3 regions of the Escherichia sp. MAL-1 genome follow, and region 3 is predicted to be linked to each of the others. Evidence: predicted binding sites of a transcription regulator. Region 3 holds the regulator's gene; each other region holds the start of a gene.

Region 1 (10,261 bases), 710 kb from region 3:
TCATGACACAGCGCCTCTGCGAACGCTTCGTCGCTAATTTCCCCACGCTCATGCTGATGAAACGCCTCCCCCATATGAAAACTCTTCTTAAGCGATGCCAGCGGAATACGCGTTAAATCGCTCCAGGCTCCCAGCACACGGTTAAAGTCGATATCGACAATCACATTACCTAAATCAAAGATATAGAGCATTTTTGCCTCCTTTCGCGCCACAAGAAATTAACTGTAGCGGGAAAGGATGGGTTTGGCTATGTGGCAATAAGGGTAATCTTGTGATGCTGATTGCGAAAAAGCAGAGTAATTTCACTGGCTTTTTCGCAATAGATGAATGGTTAAGATTCAGGTGTAAATTGCCAACGAGTTTCGATGACCAGCGGCCTATCTGGTGTCACCAATTCCGGCGTTAGATTTATTGCGTTAGGTGCCTGAGTCAGCGGGTTAATACAGGTGGCATCGGGCTGTTTATCAAATACCACCAGACTGTTTGCAGAAGAGATCATGGTCATCGCGAGTTTACCAGGCCACAGTAACTTAACCTTCACCCCGTCATAAAAACCAAAACAGTCATCCCAGGGACCGGCTTGAGGAGAGATACGATTTCCAGTTGGCAGTTCATCACTACCCGCTTCTTCTTGCCAGTCCGCATCAAAAAGCACCTGCAACGATTCTGTATTTTGCGGAGTCAGCTTTTTCGCAAACCACGGATGCCAGCCTGCGGAGGCCGGGAATGTATCGGCATATGAATGGACTTCCAGTTGCAAAACCAGCGCATCGTTCTCCAGCAAAAAAGTCTGAATCACTTCCCCTTGCCAGGGCCACGGTGAAGCCAGGGGCATACGTAAAGTCAGGGAATCTGCTGTTTTGTCGATGATTTCCCACGTTGAGTAACAAGCCATACCATGCAACGCATGTGGTGGTTTATTGGCGGGTAAAGAATAACATTGCCCACCAGCATTCAGCGTCGCATTCCCCAGTCGCCCTGCCCACGGCACCATTGGGAAACAGCCATACTGAAAAGCTCTGCGCTGCGGCTGCCATTGGCGTAATACTTCAGAACCAAATGCCTTTAACGAGGTTATCCTGGCACCATCATGCGGATAAATCTGCAGGTGAATATTGCCTTTTTCCAGCGTCACTAACTCTCCTACAGGCCCAGGCCATGGCGCGTCAAACGCCTGTTGTAGCGCCAGGTAATGCTCGTTTTTTCGTTCAGTTTTCATGAGATTGTTCCCTGATGTAGCGGTAAGAAGCGGTTTCTTGTTCATCGGTCGGCTCAATCAGCCAGACGCAAACAAAGGAAAGAACTGAGACAGCAAATAAAAACAGAGCGACATACCACGGTTTTCCTCCCCCTAGCGCCAGCAAACTTGAGGCGATAAGGGGGCTTAGTCCGCCAAGAATCGCGGAAAATTGATAAGCAAAAGAAAGGCCGGTATATCGTACTTTGGTACCGAACATGCGGGTGAAAAGTGTTGGCTGCACGGCAAACATCATCGTCGGACCTAAGTTGTAGCCGAGGATCATACTGCACCAGATGATGAGCGTACTTTTGCTATCCAGTAATAAGAAGAAAGGAAACGCGAACAGGACACAAAATCCTGCTCCCGACAAATACAGACTTTTTTGACCTATACGATCTGATAACCATCCAACCAATGGACAACTGAAAATACCGATCGCCGAGGCAATCAACATACCCGTCAGGGGAATATCTCGCGACAATGCTAATTGGCTGGAAATATAGACAATACCAAAGGCGTGGTAATGACTCCAACTTATTGATAGTGTTTTATGTTCAGATAATGCCCGATGACTTTGTCATGCAGCTCCACCGATTTTGAGAACGACAGCGACTTCCGTCCCAGCCGTGCCAGGTGCTGCCTCAGATTCAGGTTATGCCGCTCAATTCGCTGCGTATATCGCTTGCTGATTACGTGCAGCTTTCCCTTCAGGCGGGATTCATACAGCGGCCAGCCATCCGTCATCCATATCACCACGTCAAAGGGTGACAGCAGGCTCATAAGACGCCCCAGCGTCGCCATAGTGCGTTCACCGAATACGTGCGCAACAACCGTCTTCCGGAGCCTGTCATACGCGTAAAACAGCCAGCGCTGGCGCGATTTAGCCCCGACATAGCCCCACTGTTCGTCCATTTCCGCGCAGACGATGACGTCACTGCCCGGCTGTATGCGCGAGGTTACCGACTGCGGCCTGAGTTTTTTAAGTGACGTAAAATCGTGTTGAGGCCAACGCCCATAATGCGGGCTGTTGCCCGGCATCCAACGCCATTCATGGCCATATCAATGATTTTCTGGTGCGTACCGGGTTGAGAAGCGGTGTAAGTGAACTGCAGTTGCCATGTTTTACGGCAGTGAGAGCAGAGATAGCGCTGATGTCCGGCGGTGCTTTTGCCGTTACGCACCACCCCGTCAGTAGCTGAACAGGAGGGACAGCTGATAGAAACAGAAGCCACTGGAGCACCTCAAAAACACCATCATACACTAAATCAGTAAGTTGGCAGCATCACCGTAAATCAGCAGGCAATACTCTTTCCAGCCGCATATTTAAATGAAAGGCATAGGCATGTAAATAAAGAGGAAGAGTATCGACACGTTGTAGAATCTTTCTTGCGTTATTTATTGTCACCATAAAACACCTACAGATTAATGATGAGGTCTACGGCCTCAAATCGCCAATATTCAATATCTATCTGGACAATATTGCCTTGCTGGTCGGCGCGATGCTTTTCAATTAAGATCGCTGGCATACCCGCAGAACCGCCAAGATACTTGCTGATATCGCCCGGCATTCTGACGGGTTTGAAAATCAATTTTTTTACTACCGTCTCTTTTTGGTAGCACTTTTCCCAGACTGCAGAAAATGAGTGGTTTTCAAGTTGTTCAATAAAACCCGGAGCAACTTCAGGATTAATATATGTTTCGTGATAGAAAACTTTATGTCCTTCCAACGCCCCCCAGCCGGTGATGCGATAGAGTTCAGTTGATGGCGTCACTGCAATCAGTGGCGCGAGCGTCTCGGGAATATCGCTGGTACGGCTTTTCTCGGTAAACCCCCAGGAAGGTTCCCGCCCTTGCTCAATTGCGGCCCGCTGAAAGCTCGCCGACAGCTCCGGGCTGTAATTAAATCGCGGCTGAGTCACGAACCACCCTTTACGATCCTTACGGAAGATTTTGGATTCTGCCTCGAGGTTCAGCAACGCCTGGCGCAGCGTCATACGTTTAATGCCCAGCAGCTCTCCCAGCTCTCTTTCTGAAGGGAGTTTTCCACCCGGCGTAGTGATGCCATCTTTTAACCACCGATCCAGTTTCTCTTTTGCATTTTCTACGGTGGATTGATTTCCCGTCATTGTTTAATCCTTTTGGTTTAAACCAGATGAGGCATCTTACGCTTACGCCAAAAAAGAAAGCAATTAACGGCGTATGACTTTGCAGATAATTGTGACAAAGCTCTCTATTGACGTAACCACAGACTTATAAGGGAGATACTCGCATTGCTGAGTGCTCACGACAGGCAAAAAAAAACCTGCCATCGCTGGCAGGTTTTTTATGACTAAAAAACGAAATTAATCGTCTTTCGGTGCGCGGTTGGCGCGACGACGATCGTTTTCCGTCAGGTGACGTTTACGAATACGGATAGAGGTCGGGGTCACTTCTACCAGTTCGTCATCATCGATGAACTCCAGAGCTTGTTCCAGAGTCATGCGGATAGGCGGAACCAGAACAACGGCTTCGTCAGTACCGGAAGCACGCATGTTGGTCAGTTTCTTACCGGTCAGGCAGTTTACAGTCAGGTCGTTAGAGCGGCTATGAATACCGATAATCTGACCTTCGTAAACTTCTGCACCGTGACCGAGGAACAGCTTACCGCGATCCTGCAGACCGAACAGCGCGAACGCGACCGCTTTACCCTGACCGTTAGAGATCAGTACGCCGTTCTGACGCTGACCCACTTCACCCGGACGTACGTCGTCGTAGTGGCTGAAGGTGGAGTACAGCAGACCAGTACCGGAAGTCATGGTCATGAACTCAGAACGGAAGCCAATCAGACCACGGCTTGGGATCACGTAGTCGAGACGTACGCGGCCTTTACCGTCTGGATTCATGTTTTTCAGGTCGCCTTTACGTTCGCCCAGCGCCTGCATTACAGAACCCTGATGCTGTTCTTCAACGTCCAGAGTCACGTTTTCATACGGCTCTTGTTTACGACCGTCGATTTCACGGAAGATAACTTTCGGACGGGATACCGCCAGTTCGAAACCTTCACGACGCATGTTTTCGATCAGAACAGACAGGTGCAGTTCGCCACGACCAGAAACGCGGAACGCATCGGCGTCTTCGGTTTCTTCTACGCGCAGCGCAACGTTGTGTACCAGTTCTTTGTTCAGACGATCCAGGATCTGACGAGACGTTACGAACTTACCTTCTTTACCGCAGAACGGCGAGGTGTTAACGCAGAAGAACATAGAAACGGTCGGCTCATCAACGGAGAGTGCCGGCAGCGCTTCAACGTTTTGCGTGTCGCAAACGGTGTCAGAAATGTTCAGTTCGCCAAGGCCCGTGATCGCAACGATATCGCCAGCTTCCGCCAGATCGGTTTCGATACGTTCCAGACCGAGGTGGCCCAGCACTTTACCGACTTTCGCGTTGCGGGTTTTGCCTTCGCTATCGATGATAGTGACCTGCTGGTTCGGCTTCACTTTACCGCGCTTGATGCGGCCAATGCCGATAACGCCAACATAGCTGTTGTAATCGAGCTGAGAAATCTGCATCTGGAACGGACCGTCAAGGTCAACGTCCGGCGCAGGAACGTGATCAACAATCGCCTGATACAGCGGGGTCATGTCTTCCGCCATATCTTCGTGGTCCAGACCCGCGATACCGTTCAGCGCAGAAGCGTAAACGATCGGGAAGTCCAGCTGCTCGTCGGTCGCGTCGAGGTTAACGAACAGATCGAATACCTGATCCACAACCCAATCAGGACGCGCGCCAGGGCGGTCAACTTTGTTGATAACAACAATCGGCTTCAGGCCGTAAGCAAACGCTTTTTTGGTTACGAAGCGCGTTTGCGGCATCGGGCCGTCAAATGCGTCAACCACCAGCAGCACTGAGTCTACCATGGACATTACACGTTCAACTTCACCACCGAAGTCGGCGTGCCCCGGGGTATCAACGATGTTGATACGGTAATCATTCCATTTGATAGCGGTGTTTTTCGCGAGGATGGTAATCCCACGCTCTTTCTCCAAATCGTTGGAGTCCATCACGCGCTCTTGGGTTTCGGCACGAGAGTCGAACGTACCGGATTGTTGGAGCAGCTTGTCTACCAGGGTGGTTTTACCATGGTCTACGTGCGCGATGATGGCGATATTACGCAATTTTTCGATCACAACTTTGCCTCAGGCATTAGAAATAGCGCGTTATTGTACACGGATTAATCGCACTACAAAACAGGATCACAAACATCCTCCGCAAACAAGTATTGCAGAGTCCCTTTGTGATCGCTTTCACGGAGCATAAAAAGGGTTATCCAAAGGTCATTGCACCAACATGGTGCTTAATGTTTCCATTGAAGCACTATATTGGTGCAACATTCACATCGTGGTGCAGCCCTTTTGCACGATGGTGCGCATGATAACGCCTTTTAGGGGCAATTTAAAAGTTGGCACAGATTTCGCTTTATCTTTTTTACGGCGACACGGCCAAAATAATTGCAGATTTCGTTACCACGACGACCATGACCAATCCAGGAGAGTTAAAGTATGTCCGCTGAACACGTACTGACGATGCTGAACGAGCACGAAGTGAAGTTTGTTGATTTGCGCTTCACCGATACTAAAGGTAAAGAACAGCACGTCACTATCCCTGCTCATCAGGTGAATGCTGAATTCTTCGAAGAAGGCAAAATGTTTGACGGCTCCTCGATTGGCGGCTGGAAAGGCATTAACGAGTCCGACATGGTGCTGATGCCAGACGCATCCACCGCAGTGATTGACCCGTTCTTCGCCGACTCCACCCTGATTATCCGTTGCGACATCCTTGAACCTGGCACCCTGCAAGGCTATGACCGTGACCCGCGCTCCATTGCGAAGCGCGCCGAAGATTACCTGCGTTCCACTGGCATTGCCGACACCGTACTGTTCGGGCCAGAACCTGAATTCTTCCTGTTCGATGACATCCGTTTCGGATCATCTATCTCCGGTTCTCACGTTGCTATCGACGATATCGAAGGCGCATGGAACTCCTCCACCCAATATGAAGGTGGTAACAAAGGTCACCGTCCGGCAGTGAAAGGCGGTTACTTCCCGGTTCCGCCGGTAGACTCTGCTCAGGATATTCGTTCTGAAATGTGTCTGGTGATGGAACAGATGGGCCTGGTGGTTGAAGCCCATCACCACGAAGTAGCGACTGCTGGTCAGAACGAAGTGGCTACCCGCTTCAATACCATGACCAAAAAAGCTGACGAAATTCAGATCTACAAATATGTTGTGCACAACGTAGCGCACCGCTTCGGTAAAACCGCGACCTTTATGCCAAAACCGATGTTCGGTGATAACGGCTCCGGTATGCACTGCCACATGTCTCTGTCTAAAAACGGCGTTAACCTGTTCGCAGGCGACAAATACGCAGGTCTGTCTGAGCAGGCGCTGTACTACATTGGCGGCGTAATCAAACACGCTAAAGCGATTAACGCCCTGGCAAACCCGACCACCAACTCTTATAAGCGTCTGGTCCCGGGCTATGAAGCACCGGTAATGCTGGCTTACTCTGCGCGTAACCGTTCTGCGTCTATCCGTATTCCGGTGGTTTCTTCTCCGAAAGCACGTCGTATCGAAGTACGTTTCCCGGATCCGGCAGCTAACCCGTACCTGTGCTTTGCTGCCCTGCTGATGGCCGGTCTTGATGGTATCAAGAACAAGATCCATCCGGGCGAAGCCATGGACAAAAACCTGTATGACCTGCCGCCAGAAGAAGCGAAAGAGATCCCACAGGTTGCAGGCTCTCTGGAAGAAGCACTGAACGAACTGGATCTGGACCGCGAGTTCCTGAAAGCCGGTGGCGTGTTCACTGACGAAGCAATTGATGCGTACATCGCACTGCGTCGCGAAGAAGATGACCGCGTGCGTATGACTCCGCATCCGGTAGAGTTTGAGCTGTACTACAGCGTCTAAGTGTTTTAGTTGCCGTGGAAACTTTTCGCCTGTCTCTGGCAGGCCTGGGATCGGTGGCAAGCACATCACGCCGGATGCGACGCAAATGCGTCTTATCCGGCCTACACGGTGATGATGTGGTAGGCCGGAGCAGGTGAGTCGCTCTCCAACGTGAAGTTTGTCAGCTATCTGTAGCCCATCTCTGCATGGGCTTTTTTCTCCGTCAATTCTCTGATGCTTCGCGCTTTTTATCCGTAAAAAGCTATAATGCACTAAAATGGTGCAACCTGTTCAGGAGACTGCTTTATGGCAACAGGCACGCAGCCCGATGCTGGGCAGATCCTCAACTCGCTGATTAACAGTATTTTGTTAATCGATGACAACCTGGCGATCCATTACGCCAACCCCGCCGCGCAACAACTGCTCGCCCAAAGCTCCCGCAAATTGTTTGGTACACCGTTACCGGAACTGTTGAGCTACTTCTCATTAAATATCGAGCTGATGCAAGAAAGTCTGGAGGCGGGGCAAGGTTTTACCGATAACGAAGTGACGCTGGTCATCGACGGGCGCTCGCATATCCTTTCTGTGACGGCCCAGCGTATGCCGGACGGCATGATCCTGCTGGAGATGGCTCCGATGGATAACCAGCGCCGCTTAAGTCAGGAACAGCTACAGCACGCCCAGCAGGTTGCTGCCCGTGATTTAGTGCGCGGCCTGGCACATGAGATTAAAAATCCGCTTGGCGGTTTACGTGGCGCGGCGCAGCTGCTCAGCAAAGCGTTACCTGACCCATCACTACTCGAATATACCAAAGTGATTATCGAACAGGCGGACCGGCTGCGAAATCTGGTCGACCGTCTGTTGGGGCCGCAGCTGCCCGGTACGCGCGTTACCGAAAGTATTCACAAAGTGGCTGAACGCGTGGTAACGCTGGTGTCGATGGAACTGCCGGACAACGTGCGGTTGATTCGTGATTACGATCCCAGCCTGCCGGAACTGGCGCACGACCCGGATCAAATTGAACAGGTCTTGCTGAATATTGTGCGCAATGCGCTACAGGCGCTGGGGCCGGAAGGCGGTGAAATCATTCTGCGTACCCGCACCGCGTTTCAACTGACCTTACACGGCGAGCGCTACCGGCTGGCGGCGCGGATTGATGTGGAAGATAACGGGCCGGGCATTCCGCCTCATTTGCAGGATACGCTGTTTTACCCGATGGTCAGCGGCCGCGAAGGTGGCACCGGGCTTGGCTTATCCATCGCTCGTAATTTGATTGATCAGCATTCAGGCAAAATTGAATTTACCAGTTGGCCAGGGCATACCGAGTTCTCGGTTTACCTGCCTATCAGGAAATAAAGGTGACGTTTATGCAACGAGGGATAGTCTGGGTAGTCGATGACGATAGTTCCATCCGTTGGGTGCTTGAACGTGCGCTCGCTGGAGCGGGTTTAACCTGTACGACATTTGAGAACGGCGCGGAAGTACTGGAGGCGCTGGCGAGCAAAACGCCGGATGTGCTGCTTTCAGATATCCGTATGCCGGGAATGGACGGGCTGGCGCTGCTCAAGCAGATTAAACAGCGCCATCCAATGCTTCCGGTCATCATTATGACCGCACATTCCGATCTGGATGCTGCCGTCAGCGCCTATCAACAAGGGGCGTTTGATTATCTGCCCAAACCGTTTGATATCGACGAAGCAGTGGCGCTGGTTGAGCGCGCTATCAGTCATTACCAGGAACAGCAGCAGCCGCGTAATATTCAGCTTAACGGCCCAACGACCGATATCATCGGCGAAGCGCCAGCCATGCAGGACGTGTTCCGTATTATCGGTCGGCTTTCGCGTTCTTCTATTAGCGTGCTGATTAACGGCGAATCCGGCACCGGTAAAGAACTGGTCGCTCATGCCCTGCATCGCCACAGTCCGCGCGCCAAAGCGCCGTTTATCGCGCTGAATATGGCAGCTATCCCAAAAGATTTGATCGAATCAGAACTGTTTGGCCACGAGAAAGGCGCGTTTACTGGCGCGAATACCATTCGTCAGGGGCGTTTTGAACAGGCCGATGGCGGTACATTATTCCTCGACGAAATTGGTGATATGCCGCTGGATGTGCAGACGCGTTTGCTGCGCGTGCTGGCAGACGGTCAGTTTTACCGCGTTGGCGGCTATGCGCCGGTGAAAGTGGATGTGCGGATTATCGCTGCCACTCACCAGAATCTCGAACAGCGAGTGCAGGAAGGTAAGTTCCGTGAGGATCTGTTCCACCGCCTGAACGTTATCCGCGTTCATCTGCCGCCGCTGCGCGAACGTCGGGAAGATATTCCCCGTCTGGCGCGCCATTTTTTACAGGTTGCCGCGCACGAACTGGGCGTAGAAGCGAAGTTACTGCATCCGGAAACCGAAGCTGCTCTGACGCGTCTGGCGTGGCCAGGCAACGTGCGCCAGCTGGAAAACACCTGCCGCTGGCTAACGGTGATGGCCGCCGGGCAGGAAGTGTTGATTCAGGATTTGCCCGGCGAACTGTTTGAATCAACGGTTGCGGAGAGTACTTCGCAAATGCAACCGGACAGTTGGGCGACGCTTCTTGCGCAGTGGGCAGACAGAGCGCTGCGTTCCGGTCATCAAAATCTGCTTTCCGAAGCGCAGCCAGAGCTGGAGCGGACGTTACTGACGACCGCGTTGCGACATACGCAGGGGCATAAACAGGAAGCGGCGCGGCTACTCGGCTGGGGCCGCAACACCCTGACGCGTAAGTTAAAAGAGCTGGGGATGGAGTGATTCACAGCTTGTGTGTAAAGATTGATTATTGAGCGCAAATTGCTGGTATTTTACGCTTTACTGTTCCGATAAGTTCAGTATGATCTTGCCCGGAAAACGGGGAGAGTCATTATGCTGGAATCAATAATTAATCTGGTATCGAGTGGCGCAGTTGACAGCCACACACCGCAAACTGCCGTTGCTGCCGTGCTGTGTGCCGCAATGATTGGGCTGTTTAGTTGAGTTTCAGATTGCTGATGAAGTGCTCTTTGTTCATGCCGGATGCGGCGTGAACGCCTTATCCGGCCTACAAAAGCAATATTTTCAACAGGTTTTGT
Region 2 (10,261 bases), 1.8 Mb from region 3:
AACTCATCGCGGCAATCCGGGTAGCCGGAGAAATCCGTTTCGCAGACGCCAGTAATTACGGCTTCTGCTTTTACCTGATACGCATATATTGCCGCCAGCGTCAGGAACAAAATATTACGCCCTGGGACAAACGTATTCGGGATGCCATCGGCTTCAGGTTCATAATCAGGCACCGGAATGCTGTCACGCGTCAGGCTGCTGACCGCCAGCTCGTTGAGCAGCGTTACATCAAGAACCTTATGCGCGCGTGCTCCCAGTTTCAGCGCCAGTTCGCGTGCCACGTCGATTTCTGCGCGATGTCGCTGACCGTAATCGAACGTCACGCAATGGACTTCATCATATTGTTGTAATGCCTGCACCAGACAGGTGGTGGAATCCTGGCCTCCACTGAACACAACGACAGCACGTTTCATAGATAATCCTGCTTGAACAATAAAAGCGTTATGGTAACGCCTGCGATTAACCCGGACCAGCTATTCATTGCGACGGCGCGGGAAGCCAGGCTTCGGTAAATTCAAACCAGCCGCGCGGTGTCAGTCGCACACCGTTCACGCCGGGAGGGGCACTAATGCGATAGTGATAGTTGAACAGCGGCGTCAGCGTCGCGTCTGCCATTAACTGGCTAAAAACCGCTTTCAGGGCATTAAATCGGTTTTCCTCATCAGGCATTACTTGCACCGCGTCCAGCGTCGATTGCAGATGTGCATATGCTGGAGCGTCGAAAACATGTGGCCACAGTGGATCGCAACGTAGCCATTGCTCCAGAGTATATTCCGGTGCTTCGCCAATTAATCTGTCGCCCATCATGAGGTCTGCGTGTGCCAGTAGGGTCGTGTCGTCCCAGTTTTTTGCGTTATGAAAAATAATTGTGAGTTCACAGCCTTCCGCTGACAGTGTCGCCTGTAGGCGTTCTGCCATGGTATGAAGTTCTATCGGTAGGTGATAAACCAGCGTCAAGGTTTTCGGTAGTTTGACTTCATCCGGTACTTGCCAGTGCGGAATAGTCCAGCCTGGCAGTAATGCATGACTGGCGGTGATCAGGTTTTCTCCGACTTCTAACGTTTGTAATAAACCGGATTGATGAATAATGGAGATCACTTTTCGCGCCTGCCAGAGGGAGAGTCGGGGACTTTTGCGCAACGTTAAATAGCAAAAACCTAAACTGATGCCACTACTGACCTGGCTGACCCGTTGCAGCTCCTCCGGTTTGCCGATGGTGATTTGCACGGGATGCCGACAACTGGTTCCCAAATCTTTTTCGAAAAGCGGCGGAGTTATCCAGTACTCAACCGCTTTAAGCAGCGGATGACGCAAATGGTAATAATCATGGCTCTCCAGGCGCACCAGCTCCGCTGTGAATTGTGTTAAGCGAAAAGGACCAGTGCCGATCAGTGGGAATTGCGGATGCACCAGATGGCTGCAATAGCTCGCCAGCCGGTGCGCAAGCCAGTAATCGGGGCGATGTAAAAAGAAGGTCAGACACTGCGGATGGGTGACTTCAATACGCTTCACGCTAATAAATAATTGATCCAGTGCTGGCAGTTGTAACAGCATCAATAATCGCTGGTGTAAGTGTGAGGCTTTTACTGCATCGCCGTTATGCCAGTGTAGGGTTGAACGAAGATAAAAGTCCCAGCGTAACCCGTCAGTAGAGGTTTCCCAGTGATGCGCTAAATCGCCAATCGGGCGCTGAGTATTATTATCGAAGCGGGTCAGGCCGGAAAATATCTGCCCGGCGAGATGCTGCTCGGCACGGCCGGGCAAAAAGCCTGGTTGTAGCGGTTCGAGCGGGCGATAGTAGGGAATACGCAACGTGGGTGTATCGTTTTGCCATTGTCCGCCCATAAACGGCTGTAACAGAGTGCGCAGCTCACCTGGGGCCAGTTGCGCCAGCTCCAGCACATCTTGCTGCTTTCCGGTTTCCAGTGCCTGTTCCATCATCGCATTGCGTAGCGATTCCGGCGTGACCAGAAAGCGTAATTGTCCGCGCTTTCCGCGTCCTGACTGCGCCTGCCACTCCAGCCATCCCGCCTCCTGTGCCTGACGCAACAGCGTACGAACATGGCGTTCGCTGCAAAAACAGCGTTCGGCCAGTTCGCTGACGGTGACGATTTGCGGCTTTCCGGCTGAAGGTTGCCACAGACGTTGATACTGGTTAAGACGGTTGAGCAATCGCATATAAACCCGGAACAATATTATTTCACTATTCACTATTACTTCCGTATATATCAGGTGATACTCAATCACCATTAACCGTGTCACAGAGTGGAGAAAGAAATGGCTCGTCTGGCAGCATTTGATATGGATGGCACTTTATTGATGCCTGACCATCATTTAGGTGAGAAAACCCTCTCTACTTTGGCGCGACTGCGTGAACGCGACATTACCCTCACTTTTGCCACGGGGCGTCATGCGCTGGAGATGCAGCATATTCTCGGGGCGCTATCGCTGGATGCATATTTGATTACCGGCAACGGAACGCGCGTGCATTCTCTGGAAGGTGAACTTTTACATCGTGATGATTTACCTGCGGATGTCGCGGAGCTGGTGCTGTATCAGCAATGGGATACCCGAGCCAGCATGCATATCTTCAATGACGACGGTTGGTTTACCGGGAAAGAGATCCCTGCGTTGTTGCAGGCATTTGTCTATAGCGGTTTTCGTTATCAGATAATCGATGTCAAAAAAATGCCACTCGGCAGCGTCACCAAGATCTGCTTCTGTGGCGATCACGACGATCTTACACGCTTGCAGATCCAGCTATACGAAGCATTAGGCGAGCGTGCACATTTGTGTTTTTCCGCCACGGATTGCCTCGAAGTGCTGCCGGTGGGCTGCAATAAAGGCGCTGCATTGACGGTGCTGACCCAACATTTAGGTTTATCGTTGCGCGATTGCATGGCCTTTGGTGATGCGATGAACGATCGCGAAATGTTAGGCAGCGTCGGTAGCGGATTTATTATGGGCAATGCGATGCCGCAACTGCGCGCGGAGCTCCCGCATTTACCGGTGATTGGACATTGCCGAAATCAGGCTGTCTCTCACTATTTGACGCACTGGCTGGACTATCCACATCTACCTTATTCCCCCGAATAACGAGATCCCTTCCAGCACCGGGCAATTGCCCGGTTTTTTTTGCGTTGAATTTGTCATTTTGTGCCGTGGTGTTTAAACCGCACAGAATAAATTGTCGTGATTTCACCTTTAAAATAGAATTAAAAGAGAAAAAAATTCTCTGTGGAAGGGCTATGTTAGATAAAATTGACCGTAAGCTGCTGGCCTTACTGCAGCAGGATTGCACCCTCTCTTTGCAGGCACTGGCTGAAGCCGTTAATCTGACAACCACCCCTTGCTGGAAGCGCCTGAAACGGCTGGAGGACGACGGTATCCTTATCGGCAAAGTCGCCCTGCTGGATCCGGAAAAAATAGGCCTCGGCCTGACCGCTTTTGTGCTGATAAAAACGCAACATCACAGCAGCGAATGGTATTGCCGCTTTGTCACGGTGGTTACCGAAATGCCAGAAGTGCTGGGGTTCTGGCGCATGGCTGGTGAATACGATTATCTGATGCGCGTCCAGGTTGCCGACATGAAACGCTACGACGAGTTTTATAAGCGTCTGGTAAACAGCGTGCCGGGGCTGTCGGACGTCACTTCCAGCTTCGCGATGGAACAGATTAAATACACCACTTCTTTACCCATCGAATAAATATCCAGAATCAGGTCAGGACACAACGCGTGCGATTATTTGCTCAATTAAGCTGGTATTTCCGTCGGGAATGGCGTCGCTATCTCGGGGCTGTCGCCTTGCTTGTCATTATCGCGATGCTGCAACTGGTTCCACCAAAAGTGGTTGGTATTGTTGTCGATGGCGTGACAGAACAACACTTTACTACCGGGCAGATCCTGATGTGGATCGCCACCATGGTGCTGATTGCCGTTGTGGTTTATCTCCTGCGTTACGTCTGGCGCGTATTGCTGTTTGGTGCGTCTTATCAACTGGCTGTTGAACTGCGTGAAGATTATTACCGTCAGCTAAGCCGGCAGCATCCTGAGTTTTACCTGCGTCATCGCACGGGTGACCTCATGGCTCGTGCGACTAATGACGTCGATCGCGTCGTGTTTGCCGCCGGAGAAGGGGTGCTGACGCTGGTGGATTCACTGGTAATGGGCTGCGCTGTGTTGATTATGATGTCTACGCAAATTAGCTGGCAGTTGACCTTATTTGCCCTGTTACCGATGCCAGTGATGGCGATCATGATTAAGCGCAACGGCGATGCTTTGCATGAACGCTTTAAGCTGGCACAGGCGGCGTTTTCCAGTCTTAATGACCGCACCCAGGAAAGCCTCACCAGTATCCGCATGATCAAAGCCTTTGGTCTGGAAGATCGCCAGTCGGCGTTATTTGCCGCGGATGCCGAAGATACCGGCAAAAAAAACATGCGGGTGGCGCGTATTGATGCTCGTTTCGACCCGACCATCTATATCGCGATTGGTATGGCGAACTTGCTGGCGATTGGCGGCGGTAGTTGGATGGTGGTGCAGGGCAGTTTAACGCTGGGCCAGCTCACCAGTTTTATGATGTATTTAGGTCTGATGATTTGGCCAATGCTGGCGCTGGCATGGATGTTTAACATTGTGGAACGTGGTAGTGCTGCGTACAGCCGTATTCGCGCGATGCTGGCGGAAGCGCCGGTGGTGAACGATGGTAGCGAACCCGTGCCGGAAGGGCGTGGCGAACTGGATGTAAATATTCACCAGTTCACGTATCCGCAGACTGACCATCCTGCGCTGGAAAACGTTAATTTCGCCCTGAAACCCGGTCAGATGCTGGGTATCTGCGGGCCGACTGGTTCCGGCAAAAGTACCCTGTTGTCGCTCATTCAGCGTCATTTCGACGTCAGCGAGGGGGATATTCGCTTTCATGATATTCCTCTGACGAAGTTACAACTCGATAGCTGGCGTAGCCGCCTGGCGGTAGTTAGCCAGACGCCATTCCTTTTTTCTGACACTGTGGCGAATAACATCGCGCTGGGTTGCCCGAATGCCACCCAGCAAGAGATTGAGCATGTCGCGCGGTTAGCCAGCGTACATGACGATATTTTGCGTCTACCGCAAGGTTACGATACAGAGGTGGGCGAGCGCGGTGTGATGCTTTCCGGCGGGCAAAAACAGCGTATCTCCATTGCTCGTGCGTTATTAGTCAACGCGGAAATCCTCATCCTTGATGATGCGCTTTCGGCGGTGGACGGACGCACTGAGCACCAGATCCTGCATAACCTGCGTCAGTGGGGGCAGGGAAGAACGGTAATCATCAGTGCCCATCGCCTTTCTGCACTGACGGAAGCCAGTGAAATTATTGTGATGCAGCACGGACATATCGCCCAGCGTGGCAATCATGATGTGCTGGCACAACAAAGCGGCTGGTATCGCGATATGTATCGCTATCAACAACTGGAGGCGGCGCTCGACGACGCTCCGGAAAATCGCGAGGAGGCCGTCGATGCGTAGTTTTAGCCAACTGTGGCCGACTCTCAAGCGCCTGTTAGCGTACGGTTCACCGTGGCGTAAACCGCTGGGGATTGCGGTCCTGATGATGTGGGTTGCGGCGGCGGCAGAAGTCAGTGGGCCGCTGCTTATCAGCTATTTTATCGACAATATGGTAGCGAAAAATAACCTGCCGTTGAAAGTGGTTGCAGGGCTGGCTGCGGCGTATGTTGGGCTGCAACTGTTTGCCGCCGGGCTACATTACGCGCAGTCGCTGCTGTTTAATCGGGCGGCAGTAGGCGTAGTGCAACAGTTGCGTACCGACGTGATGGATGCTGCGTTACGCCAGCCATTAAGCGAGTTTGATACCCAACCCGTCGGGCAGGTGATTTCCCGCGTCACTAATGACACTGAAGTGATCCGCGATCTCTACGTTACCGTAGTGGCAACTGTCCTGCGCAGTGCCGCGCTGGTGGGCGCGATGCTGGTGGCGATGTTCAGCCTCGACTGGCGAATGGCACTGGTGGCGATAATGATTTTCCCGGTGGTGCTGGTGGTAATGGTGATATACCAGCGTTACAGCACGCCGATTGTCCGTCGTGTGCGCGCCTATCTGGCGGATATCAACGACGGCTTTAACGAAATCATCAATGGCATGAGCGTTATCCAGCAGTTTCGTCAGCAGGCGCGATTTGGCGAACGTATGGGGGAGGCCAGTCGTTCACACTATATGGCGAGGATGCAAACCCTGCGCCTCGACGGTTTTCTGCTGCGTCCGCTGCTGAGTCTGTTTTCATCGCTCATTCTTTGTGGCTTGTTGATGCTGTTTGGCTTCTCCGCCAGCGGCACCATTGAAGTGGGCGTGTTGTATGCGTTTATCAGCTATCTTGGGCGACTTAACGAACCCTTAATCGAACTGACCACGCAGCAGGCGATGCTGCAACAGGCTGTTGTTGCTGGTGAGCGCGTGTTTGAGCTGATGGACGGACCGCGCCAGCAATATGGCAATGATGATCGCCCTTTACAGAGCGGCACCATCGAAGTCGATAACGTGTCATTTGCTTATCGCGATAACAATCTGGTGCTAAAGAACATTAATCTCTCTGTGCCTTCGCGCAATTTTGTGGCGCTGGTCGGGCATACCGGCAGTGGCAAAAGCACCCTCGCCAGTTTATTGATGGGCTATTACCCGCTAACGGAAGGTGAGATTCGCCTTGATGGTCGTCCATTAAGTTCGCTAAGTCACAGCGCGCTGCGCCAGGGCGTGGCAATGGTGCAGCAAGATCCGGTGGTGCTGGCGGATACCTTCCTCGCCAACGTGACGCTGGGGCGGGATATCTCCGAAGAACGCGTCTGGCAGGCGCTGGAAACCGTGCAACTGGCGGAGCTGGCGCGTAGCATGAGCGACGGTATTTACACGCCGCTGGGCGAGCAGGGGAATAATCTCTCAGTTGGGCAAAAGCAACTGCTGGCACTGGCGCGCGTGCTGGTCGAGACGCCGCAAATCCTGATCCTTGATGAGGCAACCGCCAGCATTGACTCCGGTACTGAACAGGCGATTCAACATGCTCTGGCGGCGGTGCGTGAACATACCACGCTGGTAGTGATTGCTCACCGCTTATCGACCATTGTTGATGCCGACACCATTCTGGTGCTTCATCGTGGGCAAGCCGTGGAGCAGGGCACTCACCAGCAACTGCTGGCGGCCCAGGGACGCTACTGGCAGATGTATCAACTGCAACTTGCGGGCGAAGAGCTGGCAGCCAGCGTGCGTGAAGAGGAATCATTGAGCGCCTGAATAGCGCAATATTTCATCGTTGGTGCAAAAATGTAACGCACTGTGCACTGTCATAGTGCGTTTTCATTTTCAAACTTCTTAACTTCCTGCTCTCTTTCTCGTTTTTCATTTCTGGCACACCGCTTGCAATACCTTCTTCGTGTAGCAGAACCATTACCGAATTCTGACCGGAGGGGATCTATGAAGCTGGTGACCGTGATAATCAAACCATTCAAGCTGGAAGACGTTCGTGAAGCGTTATCTTCCATTGGTATTCAGGGCCTGACCGTCACCGAAGTGAAAGGTTTCGGGCGTCAGAAAGGGCATGCCGAGCTGTACCGGGGGGCGGAATACAGCGTCAATTTCCTGCCAAAAGTAAAAATTGATGTGGCGATTGCTGATGACCAACTCGATGAAGTGATCGATATCGTCAGTAAGGCGGCTTACACCGGAAAAATTGGCGACGGCAAAATCTTCGTCGCTGAATTGCAACGCGTCATTCGTATTCGTACCGGCGAAGCCGACGAAGCGGCGCTGTAATCTCTGGCACACAGCAACAGGAACGAAAAATGAAGATAGCGACGATAAAAACTGGGCTTGCTTCACTGGCGATGCTTCCGGGACTGGTAATGGCTGCACCTGCGGTGGCCGATAAAGCCGACAATGCGTTTATGATGATTTGTACTGCGCTGGTGCTGTTTATGACTATTCCGGGGATTGCCCTGTTTTACGGTGGGTTGATTCGCGGCAAAAACGTGCTGTCGATGCTGACGCAGGTGACGGTGACATTTGCACTGGTCTGTATTCTCTGGGTGGTTTACGGTTACTCGCTGGCGTTTGGTGAGGGCAACAACTTCTTCGGCAACATTAACTGGTTGATGCTGAAAAACATCGAACTGACGGCGGTGATGGGCAGCATTTATCAGTATATCCACGTGGCGTTTCAGGGATCGTTTGCCTGCATTACCGTCGGCTTGATAGTTGGGGCGCTGGCGGAACGAATCCGCTTCTCAGCTGTGTTGATTTTCGTGGTGGTATGGCTGACGCTCTCTTACATTCCGATTGCGCATATGGTGTGGGGCGGTGGTTTGCTGGCTTCTCACGGTGCGCTGGATTTCGCGGGTGGCACCGTGGTGCACATTAACGCCGCAATCGCCGGTCTGGTGGGCGCGTATCTGATAGGAAAACGCGTGGGCTTCGGTAAAGAGGCGTTTAAACCGCACAACCTGCCGATGGTCTTCACCGGGACTGCCATTCTCTATATCGGTTGGTTTGGCTTTAACGCCGGGTCAGCGGGCACGGCGAATGAAATCGCGGCACTGGCATTTGTGAATACTGTGGTCGCAACGGCGGCGGCAATTCTTGGCTGGATCTTCGGTGAATGGGCGCTGCGTGGTAAGCCTTCACTGCTGGGGGCGTGTTCTGGCGCGATTGCCGGTCTGGTCGGCGTGACGCCAGCCTGCGGCTACATTGGGGTTGGCGGCGCGTTGATTATCGGCGTGGTAGCTGGTCTGGCGGGCTTGTGGGGCGTTACCATGCTCAAACGCTTGCTGCGGGTGGATGATCCCTGCGATGTCTTCGGTGTGCACGGCGTTTGTGGCATTGTCGGCTGTATCATGACCGGGATTTTTGCCGCCAGCTCGCTGGGCGGCGTGGGCTTCGCTGAAGGTGTGACGATGGGCCATCAGTTGCTGGTACAGCTGGAAAGCATCGCCATTACGATCGTCTGGTCCGGTGTTGTGGCATTTATCGGCTACAAATTGGCGGATCTGACGGTTGGTCTGCGTGTACCGGAAGAGCAGGAGCGAGAAGGGCTGGATGTCAACAGCCACGGCGAGAATGCCTATAACGCGTAACAAGCACTGCAAAAAACAGCCGGACGGTTTTCACCTCCGGCTATTTTTTTAATTGTGATTACGCATCACCCCTTCCTGAACGGTCGAGGCAACCAGTACGCCGTCTTGGGTATAAAACTCACCGCGCACAAAGCCACGTGCGCTGGACGCCGAGGTGCTCTCCACGCTATACAGCAGCCATTCATTCAAATTAAACGGGCGATGGAACCACATGGAATGGTCAATGGTGGCAATCTGAATCCCCGGTTCGAGAAAACCGATGCCGTGCGGCTGTAGAGCTACCGGCAGGAAGTTAAGATCAGAAGCGTAACCGAGCAGATACTGATGAACGCGCAGGTCATCCGGCACGCTACCATTTGCGCGGATCCACACCTGACGATGTGGTTCTGCGACGTGACCTTTCAGTGGGTTATGAAACTCCACCGGACGGACTTCCAGCGGACGATCGCAGATGAATTTATCTTTCAGCACTGGCGGCAGCAGGTGCGCCAGCGATTGGGCGATTTGCGTTTCCGAAGGTAGGCCATCAGGCGCTGGCGCGGACGGCATTGTTTTTTGATGTTCGAAACCCGCTTCTGGTGCCTGGAAAGAGGCAGTCATATAAAAAATCGGTTTGCCGTTTTGAATAGCAGCAACCCGGCGGGCGCTGAAGCTGTTACCGTCACGCAGCGTTTCGACATCATAAATAATCGGCTTCTTACTATCGCCAGGGCGAAGAAAGTAGCTGTGAAACGAATGTACCAGCCGCTCTTCAGGGACGGTCTCTTTTGCAGCATACAAGGCCTGACCCACGACCTGGCCGCCAAACACCTGGCGTAAACCTAAATCTTCACTCTGGCCGCGAAAGAGTCCTTCCTCAATTTTTTCCAGATTTAACAATGTCAGTAAATTTTTTAGCGCCTGACTCATATAACTCTCCAGTAACAAAGCTGCCGCAGCAAGCCAAAGTGAGTTGAGTATAACGCAAATTTGCTACTGGTCCGATGGGTGCAATGGTCTGAATTACGGGCTAATTACAGGCAGAAATGCGTGATGTGTGCCACACTTGTTGACGTTACTATTTTGTTAACCACTCTTCCGGCGAGGAAAGTTAGCCCGCTGGTGCATTGATAATAAGGAGAAATGAATGAAACTCGTGCACAT
Region 3 (10,261 bases):
GGGATTTGAATGTCAAAGTGATGAAGATTAATCTTCATCAAAACCAGAGTTAAAGAGGGCGATAACGGCGGCCAGTGCTTCCTCTTCTTGTGGACCGGTCGCTTCAACTTCAATCTGCCGTCCTTTGGCAGAATCCAACATCAGCAGCGCAATAACGCTGTTGGCTTCAGCCTCGGTGCCTTCGTCATTACGTAACAGCACTTCAGCGTCAAAACCCTGCATTAATTCAAACAGCTTCATTGCAGGCCGGGCATGCATGCCCAGCTTGTTTGTGATTTCAACAGTTTGCTTGACGGTCATGGTTTACGTTTTTCCAGCGTACGATGGCGTGACTGGACGTTTTTACCGCGCGAGCGGAAGTAGTCAGCCAGTTGCTCTGCAATATACACCGAACGGTGCTTCCCGCCGGTACAACCAATGGCGACCGTCAGGTAGCTACGGTTGTTGGTTTCCAGCATAGGTAACCATAGCTCAAGATAGCTTCGCGTCTGGTAGATAAAATTGTGTACTTCTGTGTGGCGGTCGAGGAACGCGGCGACAGGCTTATCAAGACCTGTCATTGGACGCAGTTTCGGATCCCAGTGCGGGTTCGGCAAGAAGCGCACGTCAAAGACGTAATCTGCATCGATAGGGATACCGTGTTTGAAGCCGAAAGACTCAAAGACCATTGTCAGTTCGCGTTCACGTTTACCCAGCAGACGGGTACGCAGCATTTCAGCCAGCTCGTGAACGGACATTTCTGAGGTATCGACAATCAGATCCGCTCGCGAACGCAGAGGCTCCAGCAGATCGCTTTCTTTGTCGATAGCACTTTCCAGCGACAGGTTTTTGCTGGAAAGCGGATGCAGTCGGCGCGTGTCACTGTAACGACGAATTAAGGTATTACGGTCGGCATCCAGGAACAGTAGTTGCGGTGAGAAAGCGTCAGGCAGGTTACTCATCGCCTGTTCGAATATTTCTGGTGACTCCGGCATATTACGAACATCAATGCTGACGGCGGCAGAAATCTCGCGATCGGCCAGGGTTCGAGCCAGATCAGGTAACAACACTACGGGAAGGTTATCCACGCAGTAAAAACCCATATCTTCCAGCGCACGCAGGGCGACAGATTTACCTGAACCTGAACGTCCGCTGACGATCATCAGTACCATGTACTGTTTCTCCTCACAACGTCTAAAAGAGACATTACCGAATAACTACGCTTCATCCGGAGTACCTTCGGTATCCGTAATGATTTGATATAGCTCTTCATCGCTCTGGGCTGCGCGTAAACGGCGGCAGATGGTTTTGTCCGCCAGACGTTTCGCCACCAGCGACAGAGTATGCAGGTGCGTTTTAGTTTGGTCTGCCGGCACCAGCAGGGCAAAAAGTAAGTCCACCGGTTGGTTGTCGATGGCATCGAAAGCTATAGGCGTTTCGAGCTGAACGAAAACGCCAACGGCACGCAGAGTATCTTCTTCCAGTTTGCCATGCGGAATTGCAATACCATTGCCGATACCGGTACTGCCCATTTTTTCCCGCGTCAGGATAGCTTCAAAAACCACCTGAGGCGGCAGGCTAAGTTGTTTCGCCGCCAGCTCGCTGATGATTTCCAGGGCGCGTTTTTTGCTCTGACAGTGGACGCGGCTTCGCGTACATTCCCTGTTAAGAACACTGCTAAGCTGTAGAGTTGTATCATTATTTGTCATAATTTCACCTAAGAACCTGCCCACTCAAACAGTGGAACAGGCTCGGAGCATTAACCGTACAAATGGCCCGTTGTGCCGCACAACAGGCCGCCATGCACATGCTAATTGCCCGGACAATTAGTGTTGTTTCAGTTTATCTTTATGTTTGGTCAACTGGCGTGCCAGCTTATCAATTAAGCCATCAATGGCAGCGTACATGTCCTGACCTTCCGCGCTGGCATGAATTTCACCACCGTTTACATGCAGTGTTGCATCTGAGGTGTGGGTGACTTTCTCCACTTTCAGAACAACATAGACCTGGTTGATTCGGTCAAAATATTGCTCAAGTTTGGCAAATTTGGCTGTAACAAATTCGCGCAGTGCCTCGGTGATCTCGACGTTATTTCCGGTAATGTTGAGCTGCATAGTGTCTTCCTTATCGGTTGGGTCAAACGAGTTGTTTACGCTGGTTTGACGGCGGAATGGATAAAGACTCTCGGTACTTCGCAACAGTGCGGCGTGCCACCATGATACCTTGTTCCGACAGCAAAGAGGTTAACTTGCTGTCGCTCAACGGTTTCGCTGGGTTTTCCGCCGCGATTAATTTCTTCACCAGCGCACGAATCGCCGTGGAGGAAGCTTCGCCGCCGCCCTCGGTATTGACGTGACTGGAAAAGAAATACTTCAGTTCAAAAATGCCTCGTGGACTATGCAGGTATTTTTGCGTGGTCACGCGAGATATCGTCGATTCATGCATTTCGACAGCCTGGGCGATATCGGCCAGTACCATCGGTTTCATATATTCTTCGCCTTGCTCAAAGAAGGCTTGCTGCTGTTCAACGATACAGCGACTCACGCGCAGTAGCGTATCGTTACGGCTTTCCAGACTCTTGATCAACCATTTGGCATCCTGCAGATTGCTGCGGATAAACTGGCTGTCACCATCATTGCGAGCGTTATTGCACATCGAGGCGTAGTGCTGGTTGATTTGCAGACGCGGAATGCTGTCACTGTTGAGTTCTACTGTCCAGTGACCGTTATGCTTACGCACCAGCACATCTGGAATGACATACTCAGGTTCGCCAGTCTGGATCGACTGCCCGGGGCGCGGATCGAGCGACTGGATCAGATTGACGGCTTCTTTCAGCACATCTTCTTTCAGACGCGTGACGCGCATTAAAGTGCGGAAGTCGTGATTGGCTAACAGATCGAGATGATCGCTAATGATCAATCTGGCCTCTTCCAGCCACGGCGTGGTTTTATCGAATTGGGAGAGTTGGATTAGCAGGCAGTCACGCAGATCTTTTGCCGCTACACCGACCGGATCAAACCGTTGGATCCGCTTAAGGACGGCTTCAACCTCGTCGATGTCGATCTCTTCATCGCCCATACTTTCGAGAATATCTTCCAGCGGGACAGTCAGATAACCGGTGTCATCAACGGCATCGACGATAGAGGTAGCAATAGCGCGGTCAGTGTCGGAAAACGGTGTCAGCTCGACCTGCCACATCAGGTAATCCTGCAAGGTCTGCGTCGTTTCGCCCTGATAGACCGGCAGCTCATCGTCAATGTAGTCACCGCTGGTGCCGGATGGTGTACCAGCGGTGTAAATGGTGTCCCAACTGGCATCGAGCGGCAGCTCTTCCGGCATCTCTTTTTGTTCGAGCGCGTCGGCGGTGTCCAGCGTTTCACTGTCTTGCGTTTCGCGGGTGTCGATTTCTTCATGAGTGTCGATTTGCTCAAGCAGCGGATTACTCTCCAGCGCCTGCTGTAGCTCCTGCTGAAGTTCCAGCGTCGACAACTGCAACAGACGAATTGCCTGTTGGAGCTGTGGCGTCATCGCCAGTTGTTGGCTAAGCCTGAGTTGCAAACCTTGCTTCATGTTCAGAATCGTACTCTCCTGCTAAAACGTCGCAAACTTCTACCCTATCAGAGTCTGAAGTCTTCCCCAAGGTATACACGCTTAACGTGTTCGTCTTGTAAGATTTCTGTAGGCGTGCCGTGGGCGATCAAATGCCCCTGACTGACGATATAAGCGCGTTCACAAACCGCCAGTGTTTCACGCACGTTGTGGTCAGTGATCAGCACGCCCAGGCCGCTGTCGCGCAGGTGCTCAATGATGCGTTTAATGTCGATAACCGAGATCGGGTCAACCCCGGCAAACGGTTCGTCGAGCAGAATAAATTTCGGATTCGCAGCCAGTGCGCGGGCAATTTCTACACGGCGACGTTCACCCCCGGAGAGTGACTGCCCCATGCTGTCACGCAGGTGCTCAATGTGAAACTCTTCCATCAGCTCGTTCGCGCGGTCTTCACGTTGTTCAGCAGACAAGTCGTCACGAATTTGCAGTACCGCCATCAGGTTATCGTAAACGCTGAGGCGACGGAAAATGGAGGCTTCCTGTGGCAGATAGCCGATACCGCGGCGCGCGCGTGCATGCAGTGGCAGCAGACTGATATCGTCATCATCAATAATGATGTTGCCCGCATCGCGCGGCACAATGCCTACAACCATGTAGAAAGTGGTGGTCTTACCGGCACCGTTTGGCCCCAGCAGACCGACGATTTCCCCGGAGTTGACGGTCAGGCTGACGTCTTCTACCACGCGACGGCCTTTATAGGCTTTTGCAAGGTTCTTTGCAGTTAATGTTGCCATAACGAATTAATTACCCTTCTTCTGTGCCGGGGTCTGGCCTTTGTTGTTTTTATCCTGCAGCTGCGACGGCACCAGAACGGTGGTTACGCGCTTGCCTTTGTCGCTGAAAGCCTGCATTTTCTGCTCTTTCACCAGGTAAGTGATCTTATCGCCCTTAATGTTGCTATCGACCTGCTGCAGATAAGCATTACCCGTCAGAACGACAAAATCTTTTGCCAGTTCGTAGTGCATCTGGGAAGCGTGACCTTCAACGGGTTTACCGTTGTCCTGCATCTGGTAGAACGTTGCCGGTTTACCGTAGCCGTCAATCACTTCTTTACCTTGTTCGCCGCCCGGACGGGTAACGACCACTTTGTCGGCATTAATTTTGATGGTGCCCTGGGTGACGATGACATTACCGGTAAAGGTAACCACGTTGCCTTGCATATCAAGAGATTGCTGGTCCGATTCAATGTGGATCGGCTGATCAGTGTCTCCGGTTACGGCAAATGCCGGAATGCTGGCGGCCAGAAGTGAGCTGGCAAGCACAAGATTAAGGCTGAGTTTGTTTGTTTTGAATTTCATAGGATGTTCTAACCTTTTCAATCAGCTCGGCGTTCTTGCTGCGTAAGTTGCCGCGCATTTTCAGACCGCTGGAGTTAAATGTTGTTCCGTATAACGTGACGAGGTCTTCAGAGGTAACATCCTGCGTCACCAGATTGATCTGCGCGTTATCCGTCGTGATTCTGCGAAGTTGAGAGTCCGGCACAAGTGCGTTGACTTCAACGTGTCCATATAAATAGAGCATCCGGTCATTGGTCAGCTTGGCTTTATCTGCTTTTACGGACCATGTCGGGATTTTATCCTTATCAAACGTGGTAAGTACCGGCTGCGTAAACCACGAAACGGCCTGATCGGAATAATATTCAACGTGTTGAGCAATCAATCGATAGCTTAGTGCCCCTTCTGGGTTATAGACGAGCGTGTCCGTATGCTCGCTTTTATAGGTGGGATCATTGTTGTTGACGACCACCTGGGCGGTATCGTCTTTTTCGGCCATATTAATGCCGATCATCACCAGAACCGCCAGTGATAGCACAATGATAACCCAACGTCTGGCTTTACTCATATCGATTGCCCTTTGGCTTCATCCAGTTTGCCCTGCGCCAGGAGTAATAAGTCGCAAACTTCGCGCACTGCGCCACGACCGCCAGCAATGCGCGTCACGTAATCGGCGCGCGGGATCAACAGTGGATGCGCATCGGCCACGGCGACGCTTAAACCCACTTTTTCCATTACCGGCCAGTCGATGAGATCATCGCCGACATAAGCCACATTTTCCGGGGCAATCGCCAGTTTTTCCAGCAGATCGCTAAAGGCGATCAGTTTGTTTGACTGCCCCTGATACAAGTGAGTGATCCCCAATGTGGCACAACGATCTTCTACCAGTTTAGCCTTTCGCCCGGTAATGATAGCGACTTCAATATCAGAGGTGAGCGCACAACGAATGCCATAACCGTCACGAACATTGAACGCTTTCAGCTCTTCGCCGTTATTGCCCATATAAATCAGGCCATCTGACAGTACGCCATCAACGTCGAGGATCAGCAGACGAATGTTCTCTGCTTTTGCCATAACGTCGGCGCTGACAGGGCCGTAACAGGTCGCAAGCGACGCACCTGCTTTGCTCATTGTTGTTTATCCTTGAATCTTTACACTACGCCTGCACGCAGTAAATCATGCATATGTAACACACCGAGTAAATGGTCGCCATCGGCAACCATCACGGAGGTGATATGGCGGGACTGCATTAAGTTCAGTGCCTCAACGGCCAGAATGCCAGGGCGCACACGTATTCCCCCCGGCGTCATCACATCGGCAATACTTAACTGACGAACATCCACGCCCATATCGAAGACACGGCGTAAATCACCGTCGGTAAAGATGCCTTCAATCATCATATTGTCATCGCAAATGACAGTCATACCAAGATTTTTGCGGGTAACTTCCAGCAATGCGTCACGCAGACTGGCCGTTTTCTTAACATGCGGGATCTCATCGCCCGTATGCATAATATCGTTTACGCGCAGCAGAAGTTTACGACCCAGTGCGCCGCCTGGGTGTGAGAGCGCAAAATCTTCAGCAGTAAAGCCGCGTGCTTTTAACAGCGCGACAGCGAGGGCATCGCCCATAACCAGCGTGGCGGTGGTGCTGCTGGTCGGTGCCAGCCCTAACGGACAGGCTTCTTTCGCTACTTTAACACACAGATGCACATCTGCGGCGCGCGCCATGCTGCTCTCCGGGCGACCGGTGATGCAGATTAACGGTACGTGAAGACGCTTAAGCACTGGAATTAAGGCCGTGATTTCGCTGGATTCACCAGAGTTAGAGATAGCAATCACCACATCCTGTGGGGTAACCATGCCTAAATCACCATGCGCGGCTTCACCAGGATGGACGAAAAATGAAGGTGTACCGGTGCTGGCAAACGTTGCCGCCATTTTTCGCCCAATATGCCCCGATTTTCCCATCCCCATGACGACAACTTTCCCTTTACACCAGAACATCTTTTCACAGGCAAGCGTGAAATTCTGATTGATGTATTGATCAAGCTCCGCCAGGCATTCACGTTCAATCGCCAGGACTTCTTTACCTGCTTGCTGAAAGTCAAAACCCGGTTGTAACTCTACGTGCGACATAATGCGTTTCCAGTTATTCAACGAGTATTGGCGATAACCAGTACAACATCGCCAGCCATACGATAAATCCGCCAGTTAATAATACCCCTACACCACGGCCCGGTTGCGGGGAGCGCCGCCAGCACAGCAACGCAAAAATAATGCTCACCAGCAACATCACGCTGTAGTCACGACTGTACGCCAGTGGATCAATCTCTCCTGGCGTTATCAGCGCGGGTAAACCCAACACGATGACAATATTAAAAATGTTTGCGCCAATGATATTTCCGACAGCAATGTCGTTTTCACCTTTGCGAACCCCCGCTATTGCGGTTGCCAGTTCCGGCAGGCTGGTTCCGATAGCAATTGCCGTCAGACCCATCGTCAACTCGCTGATGGCAAAGTAATTCGCCAGCACCGTGGCGTTATCAACCACCATCCGCGTGGCCACTGGCATGATGATAAGCGCAATGCCGAGCCATAAAAACGCGACGGGCAATCCGCCGTCACGCGGCAGCTCTGCAAGCTGCTCTCTGGTCAGGCTGTCAGTCCCCTGACGTTCAGCCTGACGTGCAAGTTTAACAATGAACAGCAGCCATAGCACAGCCAGAAAGAGGAGAAAGATACCATCGCTGCGACTAAGTTGTCCGTCATAGAGTACGGAACCGGCCACCACGCTGACCAACAACATTAAGGGTAATTCACGGCGTAGAACATCAGAATGGACGGTAAAAGGACGAACCAGCGCAGCCAGACCGAGGATCAGCAATATATTGATAATGTTTGAGCCGAGGGCTGTACCAACGGCTAAATCGCGTTGTTCGTGCAGAGACGCGGCAAGCGAGACGATGACTTCTGGTAACGATGTACCAATACTGACCACCGTCATGCCGATGATCAGCGGCGGGATGCCAAAGGTTCGGCAAAGAATAGACGCGGCAAAAACCAGGCGGTCGGCACTGTAAACGACCAAAAGTAAACCAACAATTAACAGTGCCGTAGCTAAAAGCATCTAACGTCCTTTCTTCAGGTATACTCGCCGGTCCGCTGAAGATTTTCAGAAAGCCGTAACGGATTCTTAATTTTGACTTTATGCGGCTAAAAAGTAAAACAAATGCCAGCTTTCGCTAACCACGGCGGGTAATATTCTGTAAATATGTTGGGTTCAAGGTTAAATTGAGCGCCATGCTTAGAAAATCAACGCAAGACGAAGGGTGAATTATGGAGCAGTCTGTGGCGAATTTAGTCGATATGCGCGATGTCAGTTTTACGCGTGGCAATCGCTGCATCTTCGATAATATTTCCCTGACAGTGCCGCGAGGGAAGATCACGGCGATCATGGGGCCATCGGGCATCGGTAAAACGACGCTACTCCGTCTGATTGGCGGGCAAATCGCACCAGATCATGGTGAGATCCTTTTCGATGGTGAGAATATTCCGGCGATGTCTCGTTCGCGCCTGTATACAGTGCGCAAACGGATGAGCATGTTATTTCAGTCCGGGGCGTTGTTCACTGATATGAACGTATTTGACAACGTCGCCTATCCACTGCGCGAACATACCCAACTTCCCGCGCCATTGTTGCATAGTACGGTGATGATGAAGCTGGAGGCCGTGGGGCTGCGTGGAGCGGCTAAACTAATGCCTTCTGAACTTTCCGGTGGGATGGCGCGGCGTGCAGCGCTGGCGCGTGCGATTGCGCTGGAGCCGGATCTCATCATGTTTGATGAACCTTTTGTTGGGCAAGATCCCATCACCATGGGCGTACTGGTGAAGCTGATTTCTGAGCTGAACAGCGCGCTGGGCGTGACTTGTGTGGTGGTTTCTCACGATGTGCCGGAAGTGTTAAGTATTGCGGATCACGCCTGGATCCTGGCAGACAAAAAAATTGTCGCTCATGGCAGTGCCCAGGCGTTGCAGGCGAATCCTGATCCGCGCGTACGTCAGTTTCTGGACGGGATAGCTGACGGGCCTGTTCCGTTCCGCTATCCTGCCGGCGATTATCACGCTGATCTTTTACCAGGGAGTTAAGCCACTCATGCTGTTAAATGCGCTGGCGTCGCTCGGACATAAAGGGATTAAAACCCTGAGAACGTTCGGGCGGGCCGGGTTAATGTTATTCAATGCGCTGGTCGGCAAACCGGAATTTCGCAAACATGCGCCGCTGCTGGTGCGCCAGCTCTATAATGTCGGCGTCCTGTCGATGCTGATTATTGTGGTTTCTGGCGTGTTCATCGGAATGGTGTTGGGGCTGCAAGGTTATCTGGTTCTGACCACTTATAGTGCGGAAACCAGTCTGGGTATGCTGGTGGCGTTATCGCTACTGCGTGAACTGGGGCCGGTGGTTGCCGCGTTGTTGTTTGCCGGGCGTGCTGGTTCGGCGCTAACCGCAGAAATCGGCCTGATGCGCGCTACAGAGCAACTCTCCAGTATGGAGATGATGGCGGTGGATCCGCTGCGTCGGGTTATTTCTCCCCGTTTCTGGGCTGGGGTTATTTCATTACCACTGTTGACGGTTATTTTCGTCGCCGTGGGGATCTGGGGCGGATCTCTGGTCGGCGTCAGTTGGAAAGGCATTGATAGCGGGTTCTTCTGGTCGGCAATGCAAAATGCCGTCGACTGGCGTATGGATCTGGTCAACTGTCTGATTAAGAGCGTGGTGTTCGCCATCACGGTGACGTGGATTTCGTTGTTTAACGGCTACGACGCCATCCCGACGTCTGCCGGGATTAGCCGGGCAACCACTCGCACCGTTGTCCACTCGTCTCTGGCTGTTCTGGGGCTGGATTTTGTGCTGACCGCATTGATGTTTGGGAATTGAGTTCATGCAAACGAAAAAAAATGAAATTTGGGTGGGTATCTTTTTATTAGCAGCACTGCTGGCGGCGCTGTTTGTTTGCCTGAAGGCGGCGAACGTGACGTCCATACGTACTGAACCGACCTACACGCTTTATGCGACGTTCGATAACATTGGCGGCCTGAAAGCGCGCTCTCCGGTCAGTATTGGTGGCGTTGTTGTGGGTCGGGTGGCGGATATTACGCTGGACCCGAAAACCTATCTGCCGCGCGTAACGCTGGAAATTGAACAACGTTATAACCACATTCCAGATACCAGTTCGCTGAGCATTCGTACTTCCGGCCTGCTGGGGGAACAATATCTGGCATTAAACGTCGGTTTTGAAGACCCGGAACTGGGGACTGCTATCCTGAAGGATGGCGATACAATTCAGGACACTAAGTCTGCGATGGTGCTGGAAGATCTCATTGGTCAGTTCCTTTACG

The links. The regulator sigma-54, encoded in region 3, starts transcription at its own class of promoters, with help from an activator protein. The targets are predictions, from matches to a motif close to GTTGGCACANNTTTCGCTNT.
Positions count from the first base shown of each region.
Region 1: glnA (glutamate--ammonia ligase) is a predicted target of sigma-54. The motif match lies at 5,678-5,697, and genes of this name have one in related genera.
Region 2: glnK (P-II family nitrogen regulator) is a predicted target of sigma-54. The motif match lies at 7,394-7,413, and genes of this name have one in related genera.

Region 1 is NZ_CM129609.1:4,754,493-4,764,753, forward strand. It holds gene yihX (glucose-1-phosphatase) at 1-191, opposite strand, end outside; gene ACU8XX_RS23670 (aldose 1-epimerase) at 332-1,219, opposite strand; partial or broken gene ACU8XX_RS23675 (MFS transporter) at 1,209-1,760, opposite strand; one part of gene ACU8XX_RS23680 (IS1-like element IS1A family transposase) at 1,775-2,223, opposite strand; one part of gene ACU8XX_RS23680 (IS1-like element IS1A family transposase) at 2,223-2,472, opposite strand; partial or broken gene ACU8XX_RS23685 (hypothetical protein) at 2,529-2,648, opposite strand; gene ACU8XX_RS23690 (GntR family transcriptional regulator) at 2,656-3,366, opposite strand; gene typA (ribosome-dependent GTPase TypA) at 3,583-5,406, opposite strand; gene glnA (glutamate--ammonia ligase) at 5,779-7,188, shown strand; gene glnL (nitrogen regulation protein NR(II)) at 7,474-8,523, shown strand; gene glnG (nitrogen regulation protein NR(I)) at 8,535-9,944, shown strand; gene ACU8XX_RS23715 (YshB family small membrane protein) at 10,056-10,166, shown strand.
Region 2 is NZ_CM129609.1:3,640,353-3,650,613, reverse strand. It holds gene queC (7-cyano-7-deazaguanine synthase QueC) at 1-413, opposite strand, end outside; gene ACU8XX_RS18200 (SgrR family transcriptional regulator) at 478-2,178, opposite strand; gene cof (HMP-PP phosphatase) at 2,278-3,096, shown strand; gene decR (DNA-binding transcriptional regulator DecR) at 3,249-3,707, shown strand; gene ACU8XX_RS18185 (SmdA family multidrug ABC transporter permease/ATP-binding protein) at 3,737-5,509, shown strand; gene ACU8XX_RS18180 (SmdB family multidrug efflux ABC transporter permease/ATP-binding protein) at 5,502-7,283, shown strand; gene glnK (P-II family nitrogen regulator) at 7,464-7,802, shown strand; gene amtB (ammonium transporter AmtB) at 7,832-9,118, shown strand; gene tesB (acyl-CoA thioesterase II) at 9,167-10,027, opposite strand; gene ACU8XX_RS18160 (YbaY family lipoprotein) at 10,245-10,261, shown strand, end outside.
Region 3 is NZ_CM129609.1:530,118-540,378, forward strand. It holds gene npr (PTS phosphocarrier protein NPr) at 28-300, opposite strand; gene rapZ (RNase adapter RapZ) at 297-1,151, opposite strand; gene ptsN (PTS IIA-like nitrogen regulatory protein PtsN) at 1,197-1,688, opposite strand; gene hpf (ribosome hibernation promoting factor) at 1,806-2,093, opposite strand; gene rpoN (RNA polymerase factor sigma-54) at 2,116-3,549, opposite strand; gene lptB (LPS export ABC transporter ATP-binding protein) at 3,597-4,322, opposite strand; gene lptA (lipopolysaccharide ABC transporter substrate-binding protein LptA) at 4,329-4,886, opposite strand; gene lptC (LPS export ABC transporter periplasmic protein LptC) at 4,855-5,430, opposite strand; gene kdsC (3-deoxy-manno-octulosonate-8-phosphatase KdsC) at 5,427-5,993, opposite strand; gene kdsD (arabinose-5-phosphate isomerase KdsD) at 6,014-7,000, opposite strand; gene ACU8XX_RS02620 (calcium/sodium antiporter) at 7,014-7,991, opposite strand; gene mlaF (phospholipid ABC transporter ATP-binding protein MlaF) at 8,201-9,010, shown strand; gene mlaE (lipid asymmetry maintenance ABC transporter permease subunit MlaE) at 9,018-9,800, shown strand; gene mlaD (outer membrane lipid asymmetry maintenance protein MlaD) at 9,805-10,261, shown strand, end outside.